3 regions of the Microbulbifer celer genome follow, and region 3 is predicted to be linked to each of the others. Evidence: predicted binding sites of a transcription regulator. Region 3 holds the regulator's gene; each other region holds the start of a gene.
The links. Region 3 encodes sigma-54, which starts transcription at its own class of promoters, with help from an activator protein. Its sites were predicted from a motif close to TGGCACANNNNTTGCNNT; they were not measured.
Positions count from the first base shown of each region.

Region 1: galU (UTP--glucose-1-phosphate uridylyltransferase GalU) is a predicted target of sigma-54. The motif match lies at 5,274-5,291, and genes of this name have one in related genera.
Region 2: LPW13_RS04475 (HAD-IIB family hydrolase) is a predicted target of sigma-54. The motif match lies at 3,614-3,631, and genes of this name have one in related genera.

Region 1 covers NZ_CP087715.1:537,026-544,571, reverse strand. The annotation lists gene rfbB (dTDP-glucose 4,6-dehydratase) at 271-1,341, opposite strand; gene rfbD (dTDP-4-dehydrorhamnose reductase) at 1,413-2,327, opposite strand; gene rfbC (dTDP-4-dehydrorhamnose 3,5-epimerase) at 2,369-2,917, opposite strand; gene rfbA (glucose-1-phosphate thymidylyltransferase RfbA) at 2,919-3,833, opposite strand; tRNA gene LPW13_RS02090 (tRNA-Ala) at 3,917-3,992, opposite strand; gene galU (UTP--glucose-1-phosphate uridylyltransferase GalU) at 4,200-5,111, opposite strand; gene gltX (glutamate--tRNA ligase) at 5,486-6,961, opposite strand; gene LPW13_RS02075 (hypothetical protein) at 7,279-7,546, shown strand, end outside.
Region 2 covers NZ_CP087715.1:1,118,944-1,126,489, reverse strand. The annotation lists gene arsC (arsenate reductase (glutaredoxin)) at 1-286, shown strand, start outside; gene wrbA (NAD(P)H:quinone oxidoreductase) at 286-894, shown strand; gene LPW13_RS04485 (DUF2069 domain-containing protein) at 887-1,300, shown strand; gene sppA (signal peptide peptidase SppA) at 1,428-3,293, shown strand; gene LPW13_RS04475 (HAD-IIB family hydrolase) at 3,712-4,602, shown strand; gene LPW13_RS04470 (glycosyltransferase family protein) at 4,619-5,842, shown strand; gene LPW13_RS04465 (sugar phosphorylase) at 5,966-7,546, shown strand, end outside.
Region 3 covers NZ_CP087715.1:692,996-700,541, forward strand. The annotation lists gene LPW13_RS02660 (HPr family phosphocarrier protein) at 1-173, opposite strand, end outside; gene rapZ (RNase adapter RapZ) at 212-1,078, opposite strand; gene ptsN (PTS IIA-like nitrogen regulatory protein PtsN) at 1,172-1,633, opposite strand; gene hpf (ribosome hibernation-promoting factor, HPF/YfiA family) at 1,654-1,944, opposite strand; gene LPW13_RS02680 (RNA polymerase factor sigma-54) at 2,115-3,605, opposite strand; gene lptB (LPS export ABC transporter ATP-binding protein) at 3,816-4,541, opposite strand; gene lptA (lipopolysaccharide transport periplasmic protein LptA) at 4,697-5,239, opposite strand; gene lptC (LPS export ABC transporter periplasmic protein LptC) at 5,226-5,789, opposite strand; gene LPW13_RS02700 (KdsC family phosphatase) at 5,877-6,413, opposite strand; gene LPW13_RS02705 (KpsF/GutQ family sugar-phosphate isomerase) at 6,549-7,520, opposite strand.

The sequences.
Region 1 (7,546 bases), 160 kb from region 3:
CGTTCAGATTCTTATCACTGTGGAATTGCCGCAGTCATCCCTCAGGATGCTCTGGGCTTCGGGAAAGCTTCTGTCAAGAGGTATTTCGCGCCCTCACACCACACCCCAGAAACTGTGACAGGGTTCCGCGCGATAGGCGCAAAATTGTACAAGAACAGAGGACTAAACGCACCTGCCATTTCATTACAATCCATTACAGCCTGTAGAGATTTGCGTCGTTTTGTCACGCACAACCACCCGAATTTTCTAGCGACTATTTTTTAACCGGAATCAAACGCGAGAAATTAACGAAGACCACCAGGATTCTCCTTCCAGGTACCACCGGATAGTTTTTTCGATTCCGGTGGAGAAAGATTCCGAGGGCTCATACCCGAGCTCATTGCGGGATTTCGCGGGGTCGATAGCATAACGACGGTCGTGCCCAGATCGATCCGTAACGAAGGTGATCAACTCCGCTGAGCGTCCCTCTCTGGCCTTGCGGGCTCTTGGAAATCGCGCTGCCAATGACAAATTATCGGCGAAAGCGTTATCCATCTGCTCACAGATTAGCTTCACGATATCGATATTTGCCCACTCATTGATGCCGCCAATGTTGTAGCACTCGCCCAGGCGCCCCTTTTTGATCACCAGGTCAATGCCACGCGCGTGGTCTTCTACGTAGAGCCAGTCACGGATCTGCTGGCCATCGCCATAAATGGGCAACGGCTTGTCTTGCAGGATGTTGGTAATTACCAGCGGGATCAACTTTTCCGGGAAGTGATAGGGCCCGTAATTGTTGGAACAATTGCTGGTGGTGATCCTCAATCCATAGGTGTGATGGTAAGCGCGAACCAGATGGTCGGACGCGGCCTTACTGGCAGAGTACGGGCTGTTGGGCGCATACGGGGTGCTCTCGCTGAAGGCGGGATCGTTGGGCTCGAGCGTGCCGTACACCTCGTCAGTAGAGACGTGGTGGAAACGGTGATTTTCTTTATTCAGCCCTTCATCCAGCCAGACCTTTTTTGCCGCTTTAAGCAGGCTGTGGGTGCCGATGATATTGGTTTCAATAAAGGCATCGGGACCGGTGATGGAGCGGTCTACGTGACTCTCTGCGGCAAAGTGTACCAAGGTATCGATGTGGTGCTCTTTGAGCAGGGTTTCCACTAGCTGGGTGTCACAGATATTGCCGTGACTGAATACAAAGTTGGGGTTATTCGCTACCGGTTCCAGGCTGGCTTTGTTGCCGGCGTAAGTCAGTGCATCCAGCACGACTACCTTGTCCTGTGGATAAGTTTTCATCCAGTAGTGGACGAAGTTGGCACCGATGAAGCCGGCGCCGCCGGTTACTAGCAGGTTACTCATTTTTGTACTTCCGTTGATCTGGATTCCGGCCTGCGCCGGAATGACGGTGCTCCGTTTTTCTGAATCCCGGGTCAAGCCCGGGATGACGAGGAGAGAACGCTCCTCAGGACTTGGCGCCAGTGTTTTGGGGTTGCACCTATTGCTTTTGCCAGTCGGTTTTTGTCCAGCACGCTGTAGGACGGGCGCTTCGCGGGGGTTGGGAAGTCAGCGGTCGCGATGGGGTTGATCTGTACCGATTTTTCTTCGGGGATCAGGCCTGCAGCTTTACCTTCCTCGTAAATGGCAACAGCGAAGTCGTACCAACTGGCGGCACCGGCGTCGGTGCAGTGGTAGATGCCTTTTGCTTCCGGATTTTGTGCCAGTGCATAAATACTCTGTGCAAGCGTGCCTGCCCAGGTGGGGGTTCCGATCTGGTCTGCAACTACGCCGAGTTGGTCGCGCTCGTTCATCAGGCGCAGCATGGTGTTTGCAAAGTTACTGCCTTCGCGGCCGTAAACCCAGGCCGTGCGGACGATCATCGCCTCCGGCAGGATTGCCTCCACGGCTTCCTCACCACGCGTCTTGCTCTGGCCGTATACGCCCAGTGGCTGTCGGGCATCACCCGGCCGGTACGGGTGGGACTGCTCTCCGCCGAAGACGAAATCGGTAGAGACGTGGATCAGGCGGCCCCCCAGTTCGCGACAGGCGAGGGCCAGGTTTTCCGGGCCGCGGGCGTTGATCAGGTGGGCCTGCTCTGTATCGGATTCTGCTTTATCTACGGCGGTGTAGGCTGCGGCGTTGATGACGACGTCCGGCTGCGCCTGTTTGAGTACGGTAAAAACCTGGTCCTTGTCTGTGATATTCAAGGTTTCCCGGCCATGGGCGATAACCGTTATGCCAGAGGAGGCTTGCTTTTGTAGCTGCTGGCCTAGTTGACCGTTTTTACCGGTGATTAGTACTTTCATGTCTCGCTTGTCGCTATTGGTGGATGCGCTGCGCTTATCCACCCTACGTCCTTGTTGAGGAGCTGGAGCTCCGCGGTCCCGGGTTAGCCGAAGGTGACGGCGTCTTTGAGGAGTTTGCCTTCGGCGTCTTTGGTGGAGAGCTTTGGTTGCTCACCGTTGACCAGAGGCCATTGGATGCCGAGATCCGGATCGTCCCAGCGTAGGGAATGCTCATGCTCCGGGGCATAGTAGTCGGTGCATTTGTAGACAAACTCGGCAGAGTCGCTGGTGACATAGAAGCCGTGGGCAAAACCTTCCGGGATCCAGAGTTGACGCATGTTGTCGTCGTTCAATAACACCCCCACCCACTGACCGAATGTGGGGGAGCTTTTTCGCAAATCTACGGCGACGTCGAACACTTCACCGGCGGTGACGCGCACTAGTTTGCCTTGGGTACTCTGTGTCTGATAATGCAGACCGCGAAGAATCCCCTGGCCGGATTTGCTGTGGTTATCCTGCACGAAGGTGCGCTCGGCGCACTCGCGATTGAAGAAATCCTGACGAAAGGTTTCCAGGAAAAAGCCGCGCTCGTCACCGAAGATTTTGGGTTCGATGATTTTTACATCGGGAATTCTGGTTTCTATTACTTTCATATCAACGTGCGAACCGGTGATCGCGCTGGGACTCGGCGATCAATAGCATGAGGTATTCGCCATAACCACTTTTCATCAGAGGCTGGGCCTGCTGTTCCAACATTTCGGCATCGATAAAGCCCTTGCGGAAGGCGACTTCCTCCGGGCACGCCACTTTCAGGCCCTGGCGGCGCTCGATAGTCTGTACAAACTGGGCGGCCTCCAACAAGTTATCGTGGGTGCCCGTATCCAGCCACGCGGAGCCACGGCCCATTAGCTCGACATTCAGTTTGTCCCGCTCTAAATACATGCGGTTGAGGTCGGTGATTTCCAGTTCACCACGGTGGCTGGGCTTCAGTTCTTTTGCCAGGTCACATACCTGATCATCGTAAAAATACAGGCCCGTTACGGCGTAGTTGGATTTGGGCTCGGTGGGCTTCTCTTCGATGCTGATTACCTTGCCTGTTCGATCAAACTCCGCCACGCCATAAGCGCGCGGATCGGCGACATGATAACCAAACACGGTGGCACCCTCTGCTCGTTGATCCGCACTCTTCAGCACTTCATTGAAACGTTCCGCGTAATAGATGTTGTCTCCCAATACCAACGCACTGGGGTTATTGCCAACATGTTCACGACCAATCAGAAATGCCTGGGCCACCCCACCCGGGGCGGGCTGCACCGCGTAGGAAATATTGATGCCCCATTGGCTGCCATCTTCCAGCAGTTTCTGGAACAGCGGCTGCTCATCCGGGTTGGTGATAACCAGAATGTCCCGAATACCGGCCATCATCAGCGTGGTAAGCGGGTAGTAAATCATGGGTTTGTCGTACACCGCCATCAGCTGCTTGCTGACGCCTTTTGTCAGCGGGTATAACCGCGTACCAGAGCCGCCAGCCAGAATAATTCCTTTGCGCGACGTTTGTCCCGACTTCATTCGCCCTCCCAACTGGAGCCTCACTTACTGGATTGGTCGAACCACAAAAAAGGCCGCATCCTCTCGGATGCGGCCTTTTGATTTGGTGGAGCCTAGCGGGATCGAACCGCTGACCTCAACACTGCCAGTGTTGCGCTCTCCCAGCTGAGCTAAGGCCCCAAATTGGGTTGCTTTCCCTTGAAAGCGGGGCGCATTTTAACAGTGCCCCGGTTCCTGTCAACAAGAAAAAACAACTTTTTAATCAAATAGTTAGCATCCTGTTTTGGACAGCCGGTCAATTGGCCGAGCTGCCCACTGGCGGAGGAGTGGTTGCGCATGGTTCCGGGCCAGCTGGGCCCCGGGTCGAGGCCGGGGCGACGGTCGCAATCAGGCGACTTCTTCGACCCGCTGCTTCTGGCCGGCAAGAAACTTCTGCAGACCTTCGCCCACATCCTCGTGATGCAAGCCGTATTCGAACTGAGCTTTCATATAGCCAAGTTTGTTGCCACAGTCGTGGCTGTGACCGACGATGCGGTAGGCGTCCACGGTCCGGATTTTGAGCAGCTCGTCGATGGCGTCGGTGAGCTGGATTTCGCCACCGGCACCGGGGGCGGTTCTTTCCAGCAGGCTCCAGATTTCTGCAGGCAGTACGTAGCGGCCGACGACGGCCATGTTGGAGGGCGCGGAATCTACGTCCGGCTTTTCTACCATGCCGTCGATTTTGGCTACACCACCCACTTTCAGGTCTGCCCCAAGGCAGTCCACCACGCCATACTTGCTGACTTCCGCCCAGTCCACGGATTCCACCATGATCTGGCTGGCTTTGGTCTGCTCAAAGTTGCGCACCATGGCAGCGAGGTTGGTGGTGGTGAGATCAGACGCGTATTGGTCGACCAGTACATCCGGCAGCAGCACGGCAAAAGGATTGTCTCCCACTACCGGGCGGGCACAGGCGATGGCGTGACCAAGACCTTTCGCCTCTGCCTGGCGTACCGAGATTACAGTCACGTCTTTGGGGACGATGGAGCGCACTTCGTCCAGCAATTGGCGCTTGAGGCGATTTTCCAGCTGCGCTTCCAGTTCGAAGGAGGTGTCGAAGTGGTTTTCGATGGCGTTTTTACTGGCGTGGGTCACCAGTACGATTTCCTTGATGCCCGCGGCAACCGCTTCACTGACTACGTATTGAATCAGGGGTTTGTCGACGATAGGCAGCATCTCTTTGGGGATAGCCTTGGTGGCCGGCAACATGCGCGTGCCCAGACCCGCCACGGGGATGACCGCTTTTTTTACTGTGTTCATTCTTTTTCCGTCTTATCTGAAATACTTCTCGGTTAGTCCGTTAAACCTCAGTTTGGCGGGATTCTAACCATTAAAAGAGATGCCTGTCACACCAGCAGGCCTAAAAATACCGATCTCGCAGCTTTTCCGTTGCACTCTAACCGAAGCGGCTCAACAAATGTACAGGCAAAAAAAATGCCACTCCGAACGGGGAGTGGCGTTGATTTGTTGCTCGCGGACGTTCGGCTCTTTCTATTCCGGACCATTTTCTTTGTCGCCCCCATGTCGTCATGCGGGCTTGACCCGGTGCAGGAATCCGGCTTAGAGGAACCTGGATCCCGGCCTTCGCCGGGATGATGCGGGAATTGCGCCGCCCCGGAACAACAAGTGTGACTTCAGCCCAGAGAGGCGTATTCCTTATCCCAGCGCTTCAATACCTTCTTGCCGGCACCGCCCAGTGTGTCGATGGCCTGACGCAGGCGGGCACGGCTGAGATCCGGGCCCAGGAGTTCCATGGCATCCATGACCGAGAAGGATGCGGTGGTGCCGCTGATGGCGACGAACAGCGGCGCATTGAAGTCTTTGAGTTTGATCTCCATCTGCGTGGACAGCTCTTTCATGGCAGCAAAGATGTTGTCTTTGCTCCAGCTGCGCAGGGCTTCCAGGCGCCACAGGGCAAATTGCAGCAGCTTTTTCTGGTCGTCCAGTTCCAGCTTGTTGCTGGCAAAGCTGTCTTCGGTCAGCGGCAGTTTACCGGCGGCGAGGAAGCTGACCAGCGGTGCGAAGTCGCCAAAGGTTTCCATACGGCCCTTGGCATGGGGCAGGACTTTGAGCAGGTTCTCGCGGTTCAACAGCCACTGTTGCAGGCGGTCGGCCAGTTGCTCGTCGTCCTGCTCACGGATCCACAGGCCGTTGAGCCAGCTCAGTTTTTCCACATCGAACACCGGGCCGCCGAGGGAGACGCGCTGGATGTCGAAGTGCTTGAGCATTTCCTCCAGCGTGAACTTCTCGCTCTCGTCCGGCATGGACCAGCCCATACGGCCGAGGTAGTTCAGCAGCGCTTCGGGCATAAAGCCGGCGCGCTTGTAATAAAGGATGGAGGTGGGGTTTTTGCGCTTGGACAGTTTGGTCTTGTCCGGGTTGCGCAACAGCGGCAGGTGGCACAGCACCGGCATGTCCCAGCCGAAGTATTCGTACAGCAGCTTGTGTTTGGGCGCGGAGTTGATCCACTCCTCGCCGCGCAGTACGTGGGTGATCTCCATCAGGTGGTCGTCCACCACGTTGGCGAGGTGGTAGGTGGGCATGCCGTCGGACTTGAGCAGAATCTGGGCGTCTACCTGGGCCCAGTCAATCTCGATGGCGCCGCGCAGCAGGTCTTCCACCACACAGGTACCGCTTTCCGGCACATTCATGCGGACCACGTAGGGCTCACCGGCCGCCTTGCGTTTGGCTACCTCTTCTTCCGGCAGTGCCAGATCGCTGGGCTTGAGGGTCGCTTTGCCGGATTCCTGCAGCTGTGCGCGCAGCTGGTCCAGCTCTTCCGCGGTGCGGTAGCAGTGGAACGCGTGGCCTTTGGCAACCAGCTCGTCACAATACTTCTTATAGATGTCGCCGCGCTCGCTCTGGCGGTACGGGCCGTGGGGGCCGCCCACATCCGGGCCTTCCTGCCAGTCCAACCCCAGCCAACGCAGGCTGTCGAGAATGGCCTGCTCGGATTCCGGGGTGCTGCGCTGCTGGTCGGTATCTTCAATACGCAGCACAAACTGGCCACCCTGGGCCTGGGCAAAGCACTGGTTGAACAGGGCGATGTAGGCGGTACCTACGTGGGGGTCCCCGGTGGGGGAAGGAGCGATACGGGTTCTTACGGTCATGATTCGCCTGGATTGGTTAATTTTGGATCAAGGGGCTGATCGTCAAGGCGCGGCATTATATCGCCCTGCTACCGGGCCGCACAGTGAAGTCTATAAAGTGACCTCAAAACCTGTCCTAACTGACAGGAAAGACTAACCATTCTCTAATATAAAGTTATTTGTAAATTTCCGTGACTCAATTCACATAATATGTATCATCGCCTCCAAGTCGACAGAACTGGAGGGAAATCCACCAATTCGTGGTAGCCGACGCCATAGGCTCGCTCAAAGTACGAGCATCCCCATAAAACAACACTTCGGGATTCAGGGATATCACTATGAAAAAATATGCACTTCGCTCTCTACTGGCCATTGCCACTGCGGCCGCGACTTTTGGCGCAACTGCAGCTCAAAACCCCGATGCTGCAACAGCGAATGATTCTTCAGGTAACTTTATTATCACGATGAATCTGGCGCCTTACATCATCGTCAACCAGTTTGACGATCTCGAGCTGACCGTCGATCCAGCCAACGGCGCCAGCGGTAAGGAAGACATCTGCGTCGGCGGCTATGGCTTCCCTGATTACAGCATTGCTTTCAGCAGCG
Region 2 (7,546 bases), 430 kb from region 3:
GCAGGAACACCAAGTTGAACCGGAAATCGTGCTCTACCTGGAGACACCCCCGGACAAAGGGACCCTGAAATCACTCCTGAAAAAGCTGGGCATCGAGCCACGCGCACTGCTGCGCAAAGGCGAAGACGATTACAAGGTACTCAACCTGAAAGACCCCGCCCTCAGCAACGACCAGCTGATTGAGGCCATGGTGGCCCACCCCAAGCTGATCGAACGTCCCATTGTGGTGAAAGGCGAACACGCCGTACTCGGCCGCCCACCGGAAAATGTCTTGGAGCTGCTGTAATGGCGACCCCGGAACCCTACGTACTGGTGCTTTATTACAGCCGCAATGGCGCGACTGCGCGCATGGCGGCAGAAATCGTGCGCGGCGCCGAGGCCGCAGGCCTGCCGGCAAAATTGCGCACCGTGCCGCCGGTTTCACCGGATACCGACGCCAGCCTGCCCGCGGTCCCAGACGCCGGTGCGCCCTACTGCACCGCCGATGATCTGCGCCACTGTGCCGGCCTGGCGATGGGGAGCCCGACCCGTTTCGGCAATATGGCGGCGCCCTTGCGCTACTTTCTCGACCAGACCAGCGATCTGTGGCTGGACGGCGGCCTCTCCGGCAAACCGGCAGCGGTGTTCACCTCCACCGGCAGCCTGCACGGCGGACAGGAAAGCACGCTGATTTCCATGATGTTACCGCTGCTGCATCACGGCATGGTGATTGCGGGACTGCCCTATTCCGAAGCGGCGCTGATGCATACCCGCACCGGCGGCACGCCCTACGGCGCCTCCCACTGGGCCGGTGGTAACAACGGCGAACTGAGTGACGACGAAATCACCCTCTGCCGGGCACTGGGCAACCGCGTAGGGCAACTGGCCCGCAAGCTGGGAGATGGGCATGACTGACTCCACACCGAAAAAGCCACCGGAAGACACGCAGCAAGAAGCGCAGAAAGAAAAGGGCGTTCTGGCTCGCAAGCTGCATGTCGCCCGGCGCCTGAACTGGGTGTGCTACATCGCCCTGCTGGTGCTGTTTGTGGTCTGGAACCTGTTTCTGGGCGGCTCCCTCAAGTGGTGGATCCTGCAGACAGTCCCGCTATTGCTGGTGCTACCGGGCATGCTGAAACAGCGCCAACGCAGCTATTTATGGCTATGTTTTATTCTGTTGCTGTACATCACCGCTGGTATTGTCGACGTAATGATGCCCGGGCGCGGTTGGCAACATGGCGCACTGACCCTGTTGAGCCTTACCCTGTTTCTGTCGGCCATGATGACCAGCCGCTGGCAGGTAAAGTACCACTCCCTCAGCTGACACCGCCGATGTAAACCGTTCCGGTAGCCGCAGGCTACCGGTAAGAACACAGCAAGCCACAAGATATTCGAGCCGTACAACATTCGAGCCGTACAACATTCGAGCCGTACAACAAGGAGTTTCAGGTTTGACAGAATCATCGACGCATAATAAAGGTTTCATCCGGCGCTTTTTCGGCGCCATTGGCGGTGCCATCACCTGGCTGCGCCGGGTGTTCACCAACCTCCTGTTTCTGTTAATCCTGCTGTTTATCGGCATTGCGATTTTCGGTGGCGAAGAGCGCATTACAGTCCCTCAGGGTGCCGCCCTCAAGATCGCCCCCGCCGGCTATCTGGTAGATGAAGTCACGCAGCCCGCCGGTATCCCGGCATTTCTTGGTGGCCGGGCCACGCCGCCGGAAACCCGGGTCAAGGACCTGGTTGAGGCGATCGATCGCGCCGCAAACGACAACCGGATTTCTTCACTGGTACTGGAGCTCGATCATCTGGCCGGCGCCAGTCTCAGCAAACTGGAAGAGGTCGGCGAAGCCGTACAGCGTTTCAAGGCAAAGGAAAAGCCCGTCTATGCCTTCGGCGACAACTACACCCAGGGCCAGTACTTCCTCGCCAGCTACGCCGACAATGTGTATCTCAACCCCATGGGGTCGTTGCTGATTACCGGCTTTGGCAGTTACCGCAATTACTACAAAAGTGCGCTGGATAAGCTGAAAATCAACTTTCACGTTTTCCGCGTGGGTGACTATAAAGATTTTATCGAGCCCTACACGCGCGATGATATGTCCCCCGCGTCCCGTGAAAATAACCAGCGCTGGCTGCACCAGTTGTGGGGAGAATATACCGAGCAGGTAACCGGGCTGCGCAACCTGCCCCCGAACGCTGTCGACGCTTTCGTCAACGAACTGCCAGAAAACATGCGCGCCAACGGCGGCAGCTGGGCAAAGGCAGCACTGTCCAACAAACTGGTGGACAAGCTCGCCAGCCGCCGCGCTGTAGTCAGTGAGCTGCAGGAGAAAGTCGGTGTCGCTGAAGGGAACAAGCAACAGTACAAGTCGATTGATGCCATGTCCTACCTGCGCCAGGCCAGGCTTACCAATCTACCCAACCCACAGAGTGACAAGATCGGCCTGATCACCGCAAGCGGTGCCATCATCGATGGAGAGGCGCCCGCGGGCCAGATCGGCAGCACCACGCTCAACAAACTGATCGCCAATGCGCGCGACAAGAAGGTCAAGGCCCTGGTGCTGCGTATCGACAGCCCCGGTGGTTCTGCATTCGCCTCCGAAGCCATTCGCCAGGAACTGTTGGCCACGCGTGAAGCCGGCATCCCGGTCATCATCTCCATGGGCAGCGTAGCGGCGTCTGGCGGCTACTGGATTTCCACCGCCAGCGACCGCGTGTGGGCCTCACCCTCTACCATCACGGGCTCTATCGGCGTCTTCGGTGCTTTCCCGACGTTTGAAGATTCCATGGAACACCTGGGCATTTACAACGATGGCATCGGCACCACAGAACTGGCGGGCGCCATGCGTATTGATCGCCCGCTACCGGAGATGGCGGCAAATATCATTCAGCAGGGCGTCGAGCACACCTACAATCAGTTCCTGCGCATTGTCGCGGAAGCCCGCCACAGCACGCCAGAAGAAGTCCACAAGATCGCCCAGGGTCAGGTGTGGACGGGCCGCACCGCCCTGGAGCTGGGCCTGGTAGACGAGTTGGGCAACCTGAAAGACGCCATTGCCGATGCGGCGCAGGTGGCCGAACTGGATCAATTTGAAGTGATAGAGATCCAGCGCGAGTTGACTCCCAGTGAACGGATCATGCGTGCACTCGCGGATAACGTGGATGCAGTGATCGGCGAAACCGTCCGCACCAACATGCCGCTGGGCGCCTGGTTACAGAGCCTGCAGCCCGCCCTGCAACCACTGCAGGAACTACACAGCTTTCAGGATCCTCGCGCGCTCTACGTACGCTGCATGAACTGCGTGGCTCCCTGACGCGCACTTTACACTCCTTTTTTCCCCTCCCCCGCAAACCCACTTTGCGGGGGAGCACACTGAGCATCGGTGTGGACGACTGACACCTCTTCTCCGACTACTCTCCTCCTCCCGTTTCTCCACACTGCCCTTCACCCGTTCTCCACCACTCTTCAGCACACCTGATCGCACCAATTTGGTGCAAAGAGAAATTGCCACTTACCCCAACATCCCAGATTGATGCACCGGTGCTTCACCTCCGCCCAAACGCGCCAGGTACTTGAAGTTTCTTGTGCCAATTCTGTCCCCACAAGCACCGTCACTGCTCACTTTTCTCCGTCTGGCACTATTTTTGGATTGGAATTAAGCAGAGGCTTAATGAAAGGCCTACGTAAAAGTGGATGAATAAATCATAAAACCCGGACCAGCGCGGTACTCAATGACAAAAGCACATCGCGAGGCACCCCCCTACTCCAGAGCTCATCCAGGAGTCCCCTGGCTGATAGTCAGCGATCTGGATGGCACACTCCTGGATCATTTCACCTATTCCCACGCACCAGCAGACCCAGTCCTGCGCAGGCTCGAGGAGCACGCAATACCGCTGATCCTCAACAGCAGCAAAACCCGCGATGAAATACTCAGTCTGAGAAAAGCACTCGACAACCAACACCCGTTTATCGTCGAAAATGGCTCGGCGATTTTTATTCCAGTGGGGTACTTCCCGAACTGCCCTGCAGAGGCCACACAACACGGGGAATACTGGGTGGTGGAACCGGGCGCCCCTCGCGGCCGCATCCTGGAGTACCTGCAGCAGGATCAACAAACCCATCCCGCGCCTTATCTCAATTTTGCCGCCGCCACTACTGCAGAAATTGTTGCCACCACGGGTCTGACGAAACAACAGGCCGGGCAGGCGCAACAGCGGGATTACTCCGAACCCCTCCTATGGCAGGGCGACGAGCAGCAGAAGCAGGCCTTTATTGCTCGCGCCAACGCCGCCGGCTTCCGCACGCTGCAGGGGGGGCGCTTCCTACACCTTCTCGGAAATACCGACAAGGGGATCGCCACCACACAGCTGAAAAAATACTATCAACAGTACAGCGACGTTCCCTGTCAGCTGATCGCAAGCGGGGACGGCCCCAACGATCTGGCTATGCTGGAGGCGGCGGATATCGCCGTTCTGGTGCGCTCACCGGTACATCCGCCCCCGGAATTTACCCACCACAGACTGCTCACTACACGGAAGCCCGGCCCCCTGGGCTGGGCAGAAACCGTGCGCGAAATCCTTACCGACGCAGATATTTTCAGCGGACCGATCTATCGGAAATAACCAACGGGAGTTTACCGTGACCGATTTTTTTCAAAATGGCGCCCTCACGACCCTGCACAACCTTTCCAATCGCAGCCTAGAGGATATGGAAGCGGAGCTGCTGAAATTTTCCAAGCATCGGCCGATGACCCTGCTGCTGCCATCACTCTATTCAGAACTGGAAGGCGCCGCACTTCCCCGTATTCTGAAAATCCTCGCGGAGGTACCGTACCTGTCGGAGATCGTCATCGGCCTGGATCGCGCGGATGAATCCCAGTATCGCGATGCACTAAAACAATTCAGCCAGTTGCCGCAACATGTACGGGTGCTCTGGAACGATGGCCCGCGCCTGCGCGAGCTGGATGCACAGTTGAAGCGCGACGGTCTCTCACCAAAAGACGCGGGCAAGGGGCGCAATGTTTGGTATTGCCTCGGCTATATCCTTGCCTCCCGCCGCGGTGAGGCCATTGCCCTGCACGACTGCGATATCGTTACCTACGATCGCCTGATGCTGGCGCGACTGTTCTACCCGGTAGCCAATCCCAACTTCAACTACGAGTTTTGCAAAGGCTACTACTCCCGTGTTGCCAACGGAAAAATCAACGGGCGCGTCTGCCGGCTACTGGTAACACCGCTGGTGCGTACGCTGAAAAAAATCTATGGACATACCGATTACCTCGAATACATGGACAGCTTCCGCTACTCCCTCGCCGGTGAATTCTCCTTCCGCCGCGACGTGATCAACGATCTGCGCATCCCCAGCGACTGGGGGCTGGAGATCGGTGTTCTCTCCGAAATGCACCGTAACTACTCCACCAACCGCCTGTGCCAGGTAGATATTGCCCACGCCTACGACCACAAACACCAGGATGTTTCATTTGGCAATGACGAGGGCGGGCTGTCAAAGATGTCCATAGATATTGCCAAGTCTCTGTTTCGCAAACTCGCCACCCAGGGCACCGTTTTCTCTTCCGAAACTTTCCGCAGCATCAAGGCAACCTACTTTCGCGTAGCACTGGATTTTGTGGAAACCTATCGCAACGATGCCATCATCAACGGGCTGGACTTTGATATCCACCGGGAAGAGCAGACAGTGGAGCTGTTCGCCAGCAACCTGGTAAAAGCCGGCCAGGCATTTCTCGACAACCCGATGGAGACGCCGTTCATTCCCAGCTGGAACCGGGTAACCAGTGCAGAGCCAAAGTTTCTGTGTGAACTGAAAAATGCAGTGGAAGCGGACTATGAGCAATACAACGTATAAATAAGCGCTCTCAATCAGAAACCGGTTATAGCCAAAACTTAAAGCTCGAGATTTTCTCCGTGGGCGCTGCGCACCAGAGTGCCCTTCGAGCTGCCAGTATTCAAACAGACCGCGGGGGGTTCCGTGACAGAGACTGCAGACTTACCTATCGAAGAAATACTGTTTCAGAAAGTGATCGATCACCTGCGGGTGATCTACCCGGAACTGGATATCAGGGCCATCGCCCGGGACCTGATACACACCATGCGACTGGACGAGGACTGCCAGAAGCCGCTCGCCCATAAAAATCTGTGGGACCAGACTGATATCACCGTCATTACTTACGGCAACAGTATTCTTAGTGACGATAACAATCAGAAGCCGCTACATACCCTGCATCACTTCCTGAAAACACACTTCACCATGCTGATCAACAGCGTGCATATCCTGCCGTTTTTTCCCTATTCCAGTGATGACGGCTTTGCGGTCTCCGCCTACAAACAGGTGGATCCTCCACTGGGAGACTGGAACGATATACTGCGTATCAGTACCGATTTCCACCTGATGGCGGATCTGGTGATCAACCACTGCTCGGCACAGCACGAGTGGTTCCGGAATTATCAGCAGGGCAAAGATCCCGGCAATGGCTTTTTCGTCGAAGCAGATCCCAGAGATGACCTCAGTATGGTGGTTCGCCCGCGGGTTACACCGCTCTTACGCCCCACCGAAACCCCGGACGGAACCCGCTATGTGTGGTGTACTTTCGGGCACGATCAGGTCGACCTGAACTTCCGCAACCCGAAAGTACTAGCCAAGATTGTCGACATCATCCGCCTGTATCTGGATATGGGTATACGGATATTCCGCCTGGATGCAGTCGCCTTTATCTGGAAACGGGCCGGCAGCATCTGCCTGAACCTGAAAGAAACCCATGAGATCGTTCGCCTCTTGCGCACGCTGATCGAGCATGCCAACCCCAATGCCGTCATCATTACCGAAACCAATATTCCCAACCGGGAAAATCTGTCCTACTTCGGCAACGCCAACGAGGCCCACTGCATTTATAATTTCTCGTTGCCACCGCTGTTGGTCAATACGTTGATTTCCGGTAACTGTCAGCACCTGAAGAACTGGCTGATGGCGATGCCGCCTGCCCAGAACGGCACCACCTATTTCAACTTCATTGCCTCCCATGACGGCATTGGTCTGCGGCCGGTAGAAGGCTTGCTGGATGACAGCGAGCAGGAAGCGCTGGTGCAGACCATGGAAAACTTTGGTGGTCAGATTTCCTGGCGCGCCCTGGATGACGGTAGCAACAAACCTTACGAAATCAATATTTCTTTGTTCGATGCGCTCAAAGGGACGGTGTCCGGTGAGGATCAGTGGCAACTGGAGCGGTTTATCTGCGCCCACGCAATCATGCTGGCACTGGAAGGCATCCCCGCGTTTTACCTGCACAGCCTGGTAGGCACGACCAATGACTATGCGCGGATGAAAGAACATGGCCACAATCGCGCCATCAATCGTCGCCAGTGGCAAGAGCAGGAGCTGAATGAAAGACTGGCAGACAGGGAAAGCCACCACCACAAGGTTTTCCATCGTTTGCGGCAGCTGATTCAATTGCGCCGGGAGCAACCCGCATTCCACCCCAATGCCACGCAATTTACCCTGCATCTGGGACAGCAGATTTTCGCCTTCTGGCGCCAGAGCCTGGATCGCCGTCAG
Region 3 (7,546 bases):
CCTTTTCCGGCCGCCAGCAGCATCAGTGCCATCACGCTTTTGCCGTCCACGGACTTCCCCTGGCATAACACTTTCACTTCAGAGGAGAAGCGTGCGCTGGTCTGTGCCAGTTTGCTTGCGGCGCGGGCGTGCAGACCGAGTTTATTGATGATGGTGATGCGGCTTTTTTGCATGGACGGATCTGTAGTGACTGTTACTGGCCGGGGCCGGGCTATTTCTGTTGCTCGCGGTGGCGAATCTGTATGTTTTTGAACTGGCTGGCAAAGGTCTTCGCGAGCTGCTCCACCATATAGACCGAGCGATGCCGGCCGCCGGTGCAGCCGATGGCGACGCAGGTGTAACTGCGATTGCTCTGCTGGTATGACGGCAGCCAGCGCTCCAGAAAATGGGTGATATCCCGTTGCATGGCTTCGGTCTCTTCGTGGGAGCGCAGAAACTCCGCTACCTCCGGGTCCATACCGGTTTTGTTGCGCAGCTCCTCTACCCAGTAGGGGTTGGGCAGGCAGCGCAGATCGAACACCAGGTCTGCGTCTACCGGCACGCCGTGTTTGAAGCCAAACGACTGGAACAGAATGGCCATGCCGGGGGAGTCTTTACCCACCACCCGGGATTTTATCTGGTCGCGCAGCTGGTGCAGGCTGAGGCTGCTGGTATCTACTACCAGGTCGGCCATGGACGCCAGCGGTGCCAGCATCTCTTTCTCGCGGTTGAGGGCTTCCAGCAAATGGGTGCGGCTGTCTGACAGTGGGTGTTTGCGGCGGGTTTCGCTGAAACGCTGTACCAGCACCGGGGAGCGGGCGTCCAGATACACTACGTCGCAGTCGACGCCACTTTCACGAAGTTCGCGGATGACCTTGGGGGCCTTGTTGACATCGTGCCACAGGTTGCGGGCATCGATACCGAGCGCGAGCTGGATTTCCCGGTTTTCCTGCTGCGGCTCCTCGGAGACACGCCTGACCAGTTCCGGCAGCAGGCTGGCGGGAAGGTTGTCGATACAATTGAAGCCGACATCTTCCAGCAGTTGCAGGGCTGAGCTTTTACCGGAGCCCGAGCGACCACTGATTATGACCAGACGCATGAATCGAGCACTCCTTGCTGGTTGTGGGGATTACTGGTGTTTTGCCCACCCAGTGCCCGGTTGCCCGGGCGTTGTCAATGAAGATTCTGCTAATTATGCCGCGGCGGCGCTGTTGATGGCCAGTGCATAGAGTGCATCGCTGGAATCCGCCTCACGCAGCTTTTCGCGCACGCGACTGTCACTGAACAGGGCGGCGATCTCTGCCAGGGTATCCAGGTGTTCCTGTTCGGAATCTTCTGGTACCAGCAAGGCAAACAGCAGGTCTACCGGCTGGCGGTCGATGGCATCAAAATCAACCGCCGGGGATGTGGTGCACAGCACCCCGATCGGCTTTTCGCAGCCCGGCAGACGGCAGTGGGGAATGGCCACGCCGTCACCGATGCCCGTGGAGCCCAGGCGCTCTCGGGCCACGAGCTGGTTGAATACGGTATCGGAGTCCAGTTCCGGGTATTGCTCTGAAATCGCCTGGGCGATATTGAGGAGCAGCTTTTTTTTGCTGCTCCCCGCCAAATGGCACAGGCTCAGGCGGGGAGAGAGTAATGCTTCCAATGTCATAACTTAGCGGTTACTGGTATCTAACGGTGACTGCGTAACTTTTCTTTGTGTCTGAGAAGCTGTCGGTCCAGTTTATCGGTGAGGCCATCGATCGCAGCGTACATGTCTTCTGACTCCGAGTCTGCAAACACATCCTTGCCGTTCACGTGTACACGGGCCTCGGCTTTCTGGATAAGTTTCTCAACAGACAGAATCACCTCGGTATTGGTGATCAGATCGTGGTGGCGGGAGAGTTTGTCCAGTTTGTTCAGGCAGTAATCGCGAATGGCCGGTGTGACTTCCACATGGTGGCCACTGATATTGATCTGCATGGATTTCTCCTCTTCGGGTACAACACAAACGGCGGCACCCCCTGTCAGGGCGGCAACCCTACTAGGAAGTTCGCCAGAATGGAAGGATACACTCGCCCAGTGGTCATTGGTCGTGCAGATTGGCGCGCTAAGAACCGATTTGGGGGAGAGAGTCACTCTCAGGGTAGTCGCTAAACCAGCCGTTTTCTGTCGCTGGAGGAAGGAATGCCCATGGACTCCCGATACTTGGCCACGGTGCGGCGAGCGACCTTGATGCCCTGGGTGTCCAGCTCCTGGGTGATCTTGTTGTCCGACAGGGGTTTGCGCGGCGGTTCGGCATCGATGAGCTTGCGGATCAGTGCGCGAATGGCGGTGGAGGAGGCGTCCTCGCCGGAGTCGGTACTTACGTGGCTGGAAAAGAAGTACTTGAGCTCAAACACCCCCCGGGGAGTGAGCATGTACTTCTGGGTGGTGACCCGGGAAATGGTGGATTCGTGCATGCCGATGGTTTCTGCCACATTGGCCAGCACCATGGGTTTCATTGCTTCCGGTCCCTGTTCAAAAAAGCCCTGTTGTTTTTCTACAATGCAGCTGGCCACTTTGAGCAGGGTCTCGTGGCGGCTCTGCAGGCTTTTCAGAAACCAGCGCGCCTCCTGCAGATTGTCACGCAGGTAATTGTTCTCGCTGGAGTTGTCAGCGCGTTTGATCAGCGCAGCATAGGTGTCATTGATACGCAGCTTGGGGGTGGTTTCAGGGTTCAGTTCCACTACCCAGCGCTGCTGTTTACGGCTGACGATTACGTCCGGCACCACGTAATGTGGCTCCTCGCCACCAAAGGCCTCACCGGGATAAGGGGTCAGGGTCTGGATCAGGCGCATGACCTCGCCCAGTTGCGCTTCGCTCAGGCGGGTACGCCGGCTCAGCTGGCGGAAGTCGCGCTTGCCCAGCAGATCCAGGTATTGCTCCACTACGATCAACGCCTGGGGCAACCAGGGGGTGTGATCCGGCAGTTGTTGCAGCTGTAATAACAGGCTTTCGCGCAGGTCGCGGGCGCCACAGCCGACCGGTTCGAATTGCTGAATGGTTTTCAGGACCGCGAGAACTTCATCCTCGTCCACCTGTTGGGCGGCGGCCAGTTCTTCGGTCGGGATCTCCAGAAAGCCGCTGGTTGAGATGGCGTCGATCAGCAACTCACCGATCTGTTTGTCGGCATCGGACAGTGCGGTGAGGTTCAGTTGCCATTGGAGGTGGTCCCGCAGGCTCTCCGAGACCGCATTGCGCTGGTCCAGTGACAGTTCGTCGCCTTCACCGGTGTAGCTGGAACTGCTGGTGTAGATGTCGTCCCAGTGGGTGTCCACCGGCAGGTCATCGGGAATTTCGCTGCTCCAGTCGCCGTCGGCACCATCGGTACCATTGGCGCTATCGGCAGTGGATTCGCTGCGTTCGCCGGCGCTGTCCTGTCCGTTGTTCTGGGGTTCGGCCTGCTGCTGGTTCTGTTGCTGGGGTTCGGCTTCACTGCCGTGATCATCCTGTTCGGATTCCAGGAGCGGATTGCTGTCGAGCGCGGACTGGATCTCCTGTTGTAGATCCAGCGTCGACAGCTGCAGCAGGCGAATGGCCTGTTGCAGCTGGGGCGTCATGGTCAGCTGGGTGCCGAGTTTTAACTGGAGTGACTGCTTCATAGGGTTGTATTCGCAGAAAATGCTGGCAAAAGGCGATTTCGCCGAACAGTGGGCGGCGTATTACTCGATTTCTGCAGACTACCCCGGAGAAAAACGGAACACAAGCAAAAAGTGTGCCGAAAATATCAGCAGTGCTGGTAGGAAAAAGTGATTAGTGTGATGAGCGTCAACCTGACTGGCAAAGTTGAGGATGACTGATGCGAAAGTCGCTCAAATTGTGAACTCGTGTCCCAGGTAGACATCGCGTACCTGCTTGTTGGCCAGTACATCGGCGGGGGCGCCGGAGGCGATGATGTGACCCTCGCTGACGATATAGGCGGTTTCGCAGATATCCAGGGTTTCGCGCACGTTGTGATCGGTGATCAGAACGCCGATACCCCGGTCTCGCAAGTGTCGGATGATCTGCTTGATATCTCCCACCGAGATGGGGTCGACCCCGGCGAAGGGTTCGTCCAGCAGTACAAACGCGGGGTTGGTGGCCAGTGCGCGTGCGATTTCCACCCGGCGGCGCTCACCACCGGAGAGGGCCATACCCAGGCTTGCCCGGATATGGGTAATGGTGAACTCCTTCAGTAGGGCTTCCAGCTGTTCCTGCCGCTGGCTGCGGTTCAGGTCCTTGCGGGTTTCCAGGATGGCCAGAATATTGTCCTGTACGGACAGGCGGCGGAAAACCGAGGCTTCCTGGGGCAGGTAGCCGATACCCTTGCGTGCGCGTCCGTGCATGGACAGGCTGGTAATGTCTTCGCCGTCAATCAGAACCTGTCCGGCGTCGGCCTGGACCAGCCCGGCAATCATGTAGAAGCAGGTGGTTTTGCCGGCGCCATTCGGTCCCAGAAGACCAACGACCTGACCGCTGGTGACGCTGACGGACACGTCCTGTACGACTTTGCGCTTCTTGTACTGTTTGGCGAGATGTAACGCTCTCAGCGTTGGCATAATATTTTCCGCAATTCCCGGGGCTGCTATCGCCGCGGTTAAATCATGACTGATGGAGTGGCTCTGTACCAGTGGCGCCGCGAGCTGCAGTGGCATCCGCCGGGCAGTCTGTCCGGCGGGGTGAGGGCTGCTGTCAGGGGGTACTGATCAGGGACTTATTGATTGTTGTCTGGTTGCGGCTTGGACTCCGGTTTCCAGATCATTTCTACCCGCTCTTTTTCCGAGCGTCCCTGGGCCTGCATCTGTTCACTGTTGAGGTCATAATCGATCCGTTCAGCGGTCAGGGTGTTGCCATCGCGATCCACATGGGCCTGGCCGGTCAGTAGTAGGGAATCCTTGCCCACCATGAATTCAATTTTCTGTGCGCGGGCTTTTACCGGGCTGGTGCTCTCTTTCACTTGCTGCTGGAAGTGGGCTGGCTTGCCGGTGGCGATTACCTTGTTGATCTCTCCTTCCGGGTTGCCGTGCACTTCCACCCGGTCCGCGCGAATCTGCATGGAGCCCTGGGTGATGACCACATTGCCGATATAGACCGACAGGTTTTGACTGCGATTGGCTTCGAGTTTATCCGCCGACACCTTGACCGGCTGTTGGCGGTCGCCAGGTAGCGCCAGCGCGGGGTTGCCGAGTAGAGCAGAGACCAGCAGGGCAGTGCCCAGCGCCAGCTTCAGAGGGAGGGCGGATTCAATGGGTTTCATAGCGGCTTTCCACATTGGCCAGAATTTCTACCTTGTCTTGTTTGAGGTCAGCCCGCATGCCCTTGCCGGTGGTGCGGTTGACGCCGTCACTAATGGTAACAACTTTGTCCGTTTCGGCGAATTCATCCCGGGGCTTGAGTACAATTTCATCCGTGCGCAGGGTGATGCCTGGCTGTGGCATTTCGCTGACCACAACCTTGCCTTTCAGGATTACGCGCTGTCCGTTGTTGATGGCGGTACCGGTGCGGGATTCCGTGCGCCAGCGGGAGTCCTCTCCCTGATAGAACATCATGCGGGGCTCCGTCAGTTCGGCGCGGTCGCGGCGGGCAAACTGGAAAAAAGTGATGCGGTCCGCGTCCACCTGATAGGCGAGGGTGCCTTCTACACCGTAATGGCGGGTGCGGGCATCGCGGATAACCAGGTCCGGGGCCTTGTTGTGCTGCTGCTGAGTCGGGCGTTTGCCGAGCAGGGGCTGGCTCGGGCTCTCGACAAACCAGAGTCCGAGGGTAATCAGTGAGACCACAATGACCAGTGGCAGCCAGGTGCGCATGTAGGCTTGTTTCCTGAGTCTTGTTTCCGTTAAACGGGCGGATTGCCGTGGGGTTGTTTGTGCAGTGACTGTCTGTTCAGTGACTGCTTATTCCGCAATATAGGGGGCGAGGGCGGCATCAAATGTGCCCTGGGCCTGCATGATGCGGTCGCATACCTCGCGTACGGCGCCTTCGCCGCCCTGCCGGGTGGTTACCCAGATTGCGCGCTCCAGCACTGGCGGCGCGGCATTGGGGACTGCAATCGGGCAACCGATCCGGGTCATGACCTGAAGATCCGGATAGTCATCGCCAATATAGGCGATGTTGTCCAGGTCGTAGCTTTCTCCGGCGAAGAGCTCTTTGAAGGCGGTATATTTGTCTTCGCGGCCCTGGATCAAGCGGGTGATCCCCAGATCGTGCGCGCGTTTCTCCACCAGGCCACTGCGGCGGCCGGTGATAATGGCAACCGCCACACCGGATTGTTGCAGCATCTTAATACCGTGACCGTCCAGGGTGTGAAAAGTTTTCAGTTCGTTGCCGCTGTTGTCGAAATACAGTTTGCCGTCGGTAAGGACACCATCGACGTCGAGGACAAGGTGGCGTACTTTGGCGAGCTTCTGTTGCAGGATCTCTTCCGGGATCACGTGTGTTCCTTAGTGGTTTCAGGTGTTTGCCGCACTTATCTGCCGCACTTTCAGTTTTCGCGTTATCCGTCGCCTGCCCGCTGCAGGTACAGTGTGGTGCAAGCTACGGGAAGTTTGTTCAGCTATTGGTTGGGTTCAGATAACGCCCGCGCGCAAAATGTCGTGCATATGCAGCAGGCCTACAGGGTGATTCTCGGGATCTTCGACAACCAGCGCGGTGATCTTGTTGTCTTCCATTATCCGCAGGGCCTGTGCTGCCAGGGTTTGCGCTGACACAGTTTTCGGATGCCGGCTCATCACCTGATCCATAGTGGCGGTACCCAGCTCAATCTGCTGGTCGATGACCCGACGCAGGTCGCCGTCGGTGAAGACTCCCAGCAGCTGGCCGGCGGTATCTACGATGGTGGTCATGCCGAACCCCTTGCTGGTCATTTCCAGCAGCGCTGTGGACAGGAGGGTGTCGGGGCTGACCTGGGGGAGCTCGTCTCCCTTGTGCATCACATCATCCACCTTGAGCAGCAGCTGTCGTCCCAGTGCACCGCCTGGATGAGAAAAGGCGAAGTCTTCAGCGGTAAAGCCGCGGGCTTCGAGCAGTGCTACTGCCAGAGCGTCGCCCATTACCAGGGTGACGGTGGTCGAGGAGGTGGGGGCCAGATTGAGTGGGCAGGCCTCGGTATCCACCGCAATGTTCAGGTTGACATCTGCAGATTGGGCCAGCGGTGAATCCGCTTTTCCTGTCATGCTCACCAAGGGGATACCCAGACGTTTGAGTAGCGGCAGTAGGGTCAGTACCTCGCCGGAGCTGCCGGAGTTGGAGATCGCAATCACCAGGTCCTGGCGGGTGATCATGCCCAGGTCCCCGTGGCTGGCTTCACCAGGGTGGACAAAAAAGCTGGGTGTGCCGGTGCTGGCGAGGGTAGCGGCAATCTTGCGGCCAATATGCCCCGATTTACCCATGCCGGAAACAATCACGCGTCCCTTGCATTGCAGGATCAGTTCGCACGCTCGGTGAAAATCACTATCGATACGCTGTTCCAGTGCTGCGACCGCGGCGGTTTCCATACGTATGGTGCGGCGGCCGGCCTCTATGGTCAGTTCTGTAGCCATGGGTAACTCTGTCTGCTTCTGGCTTC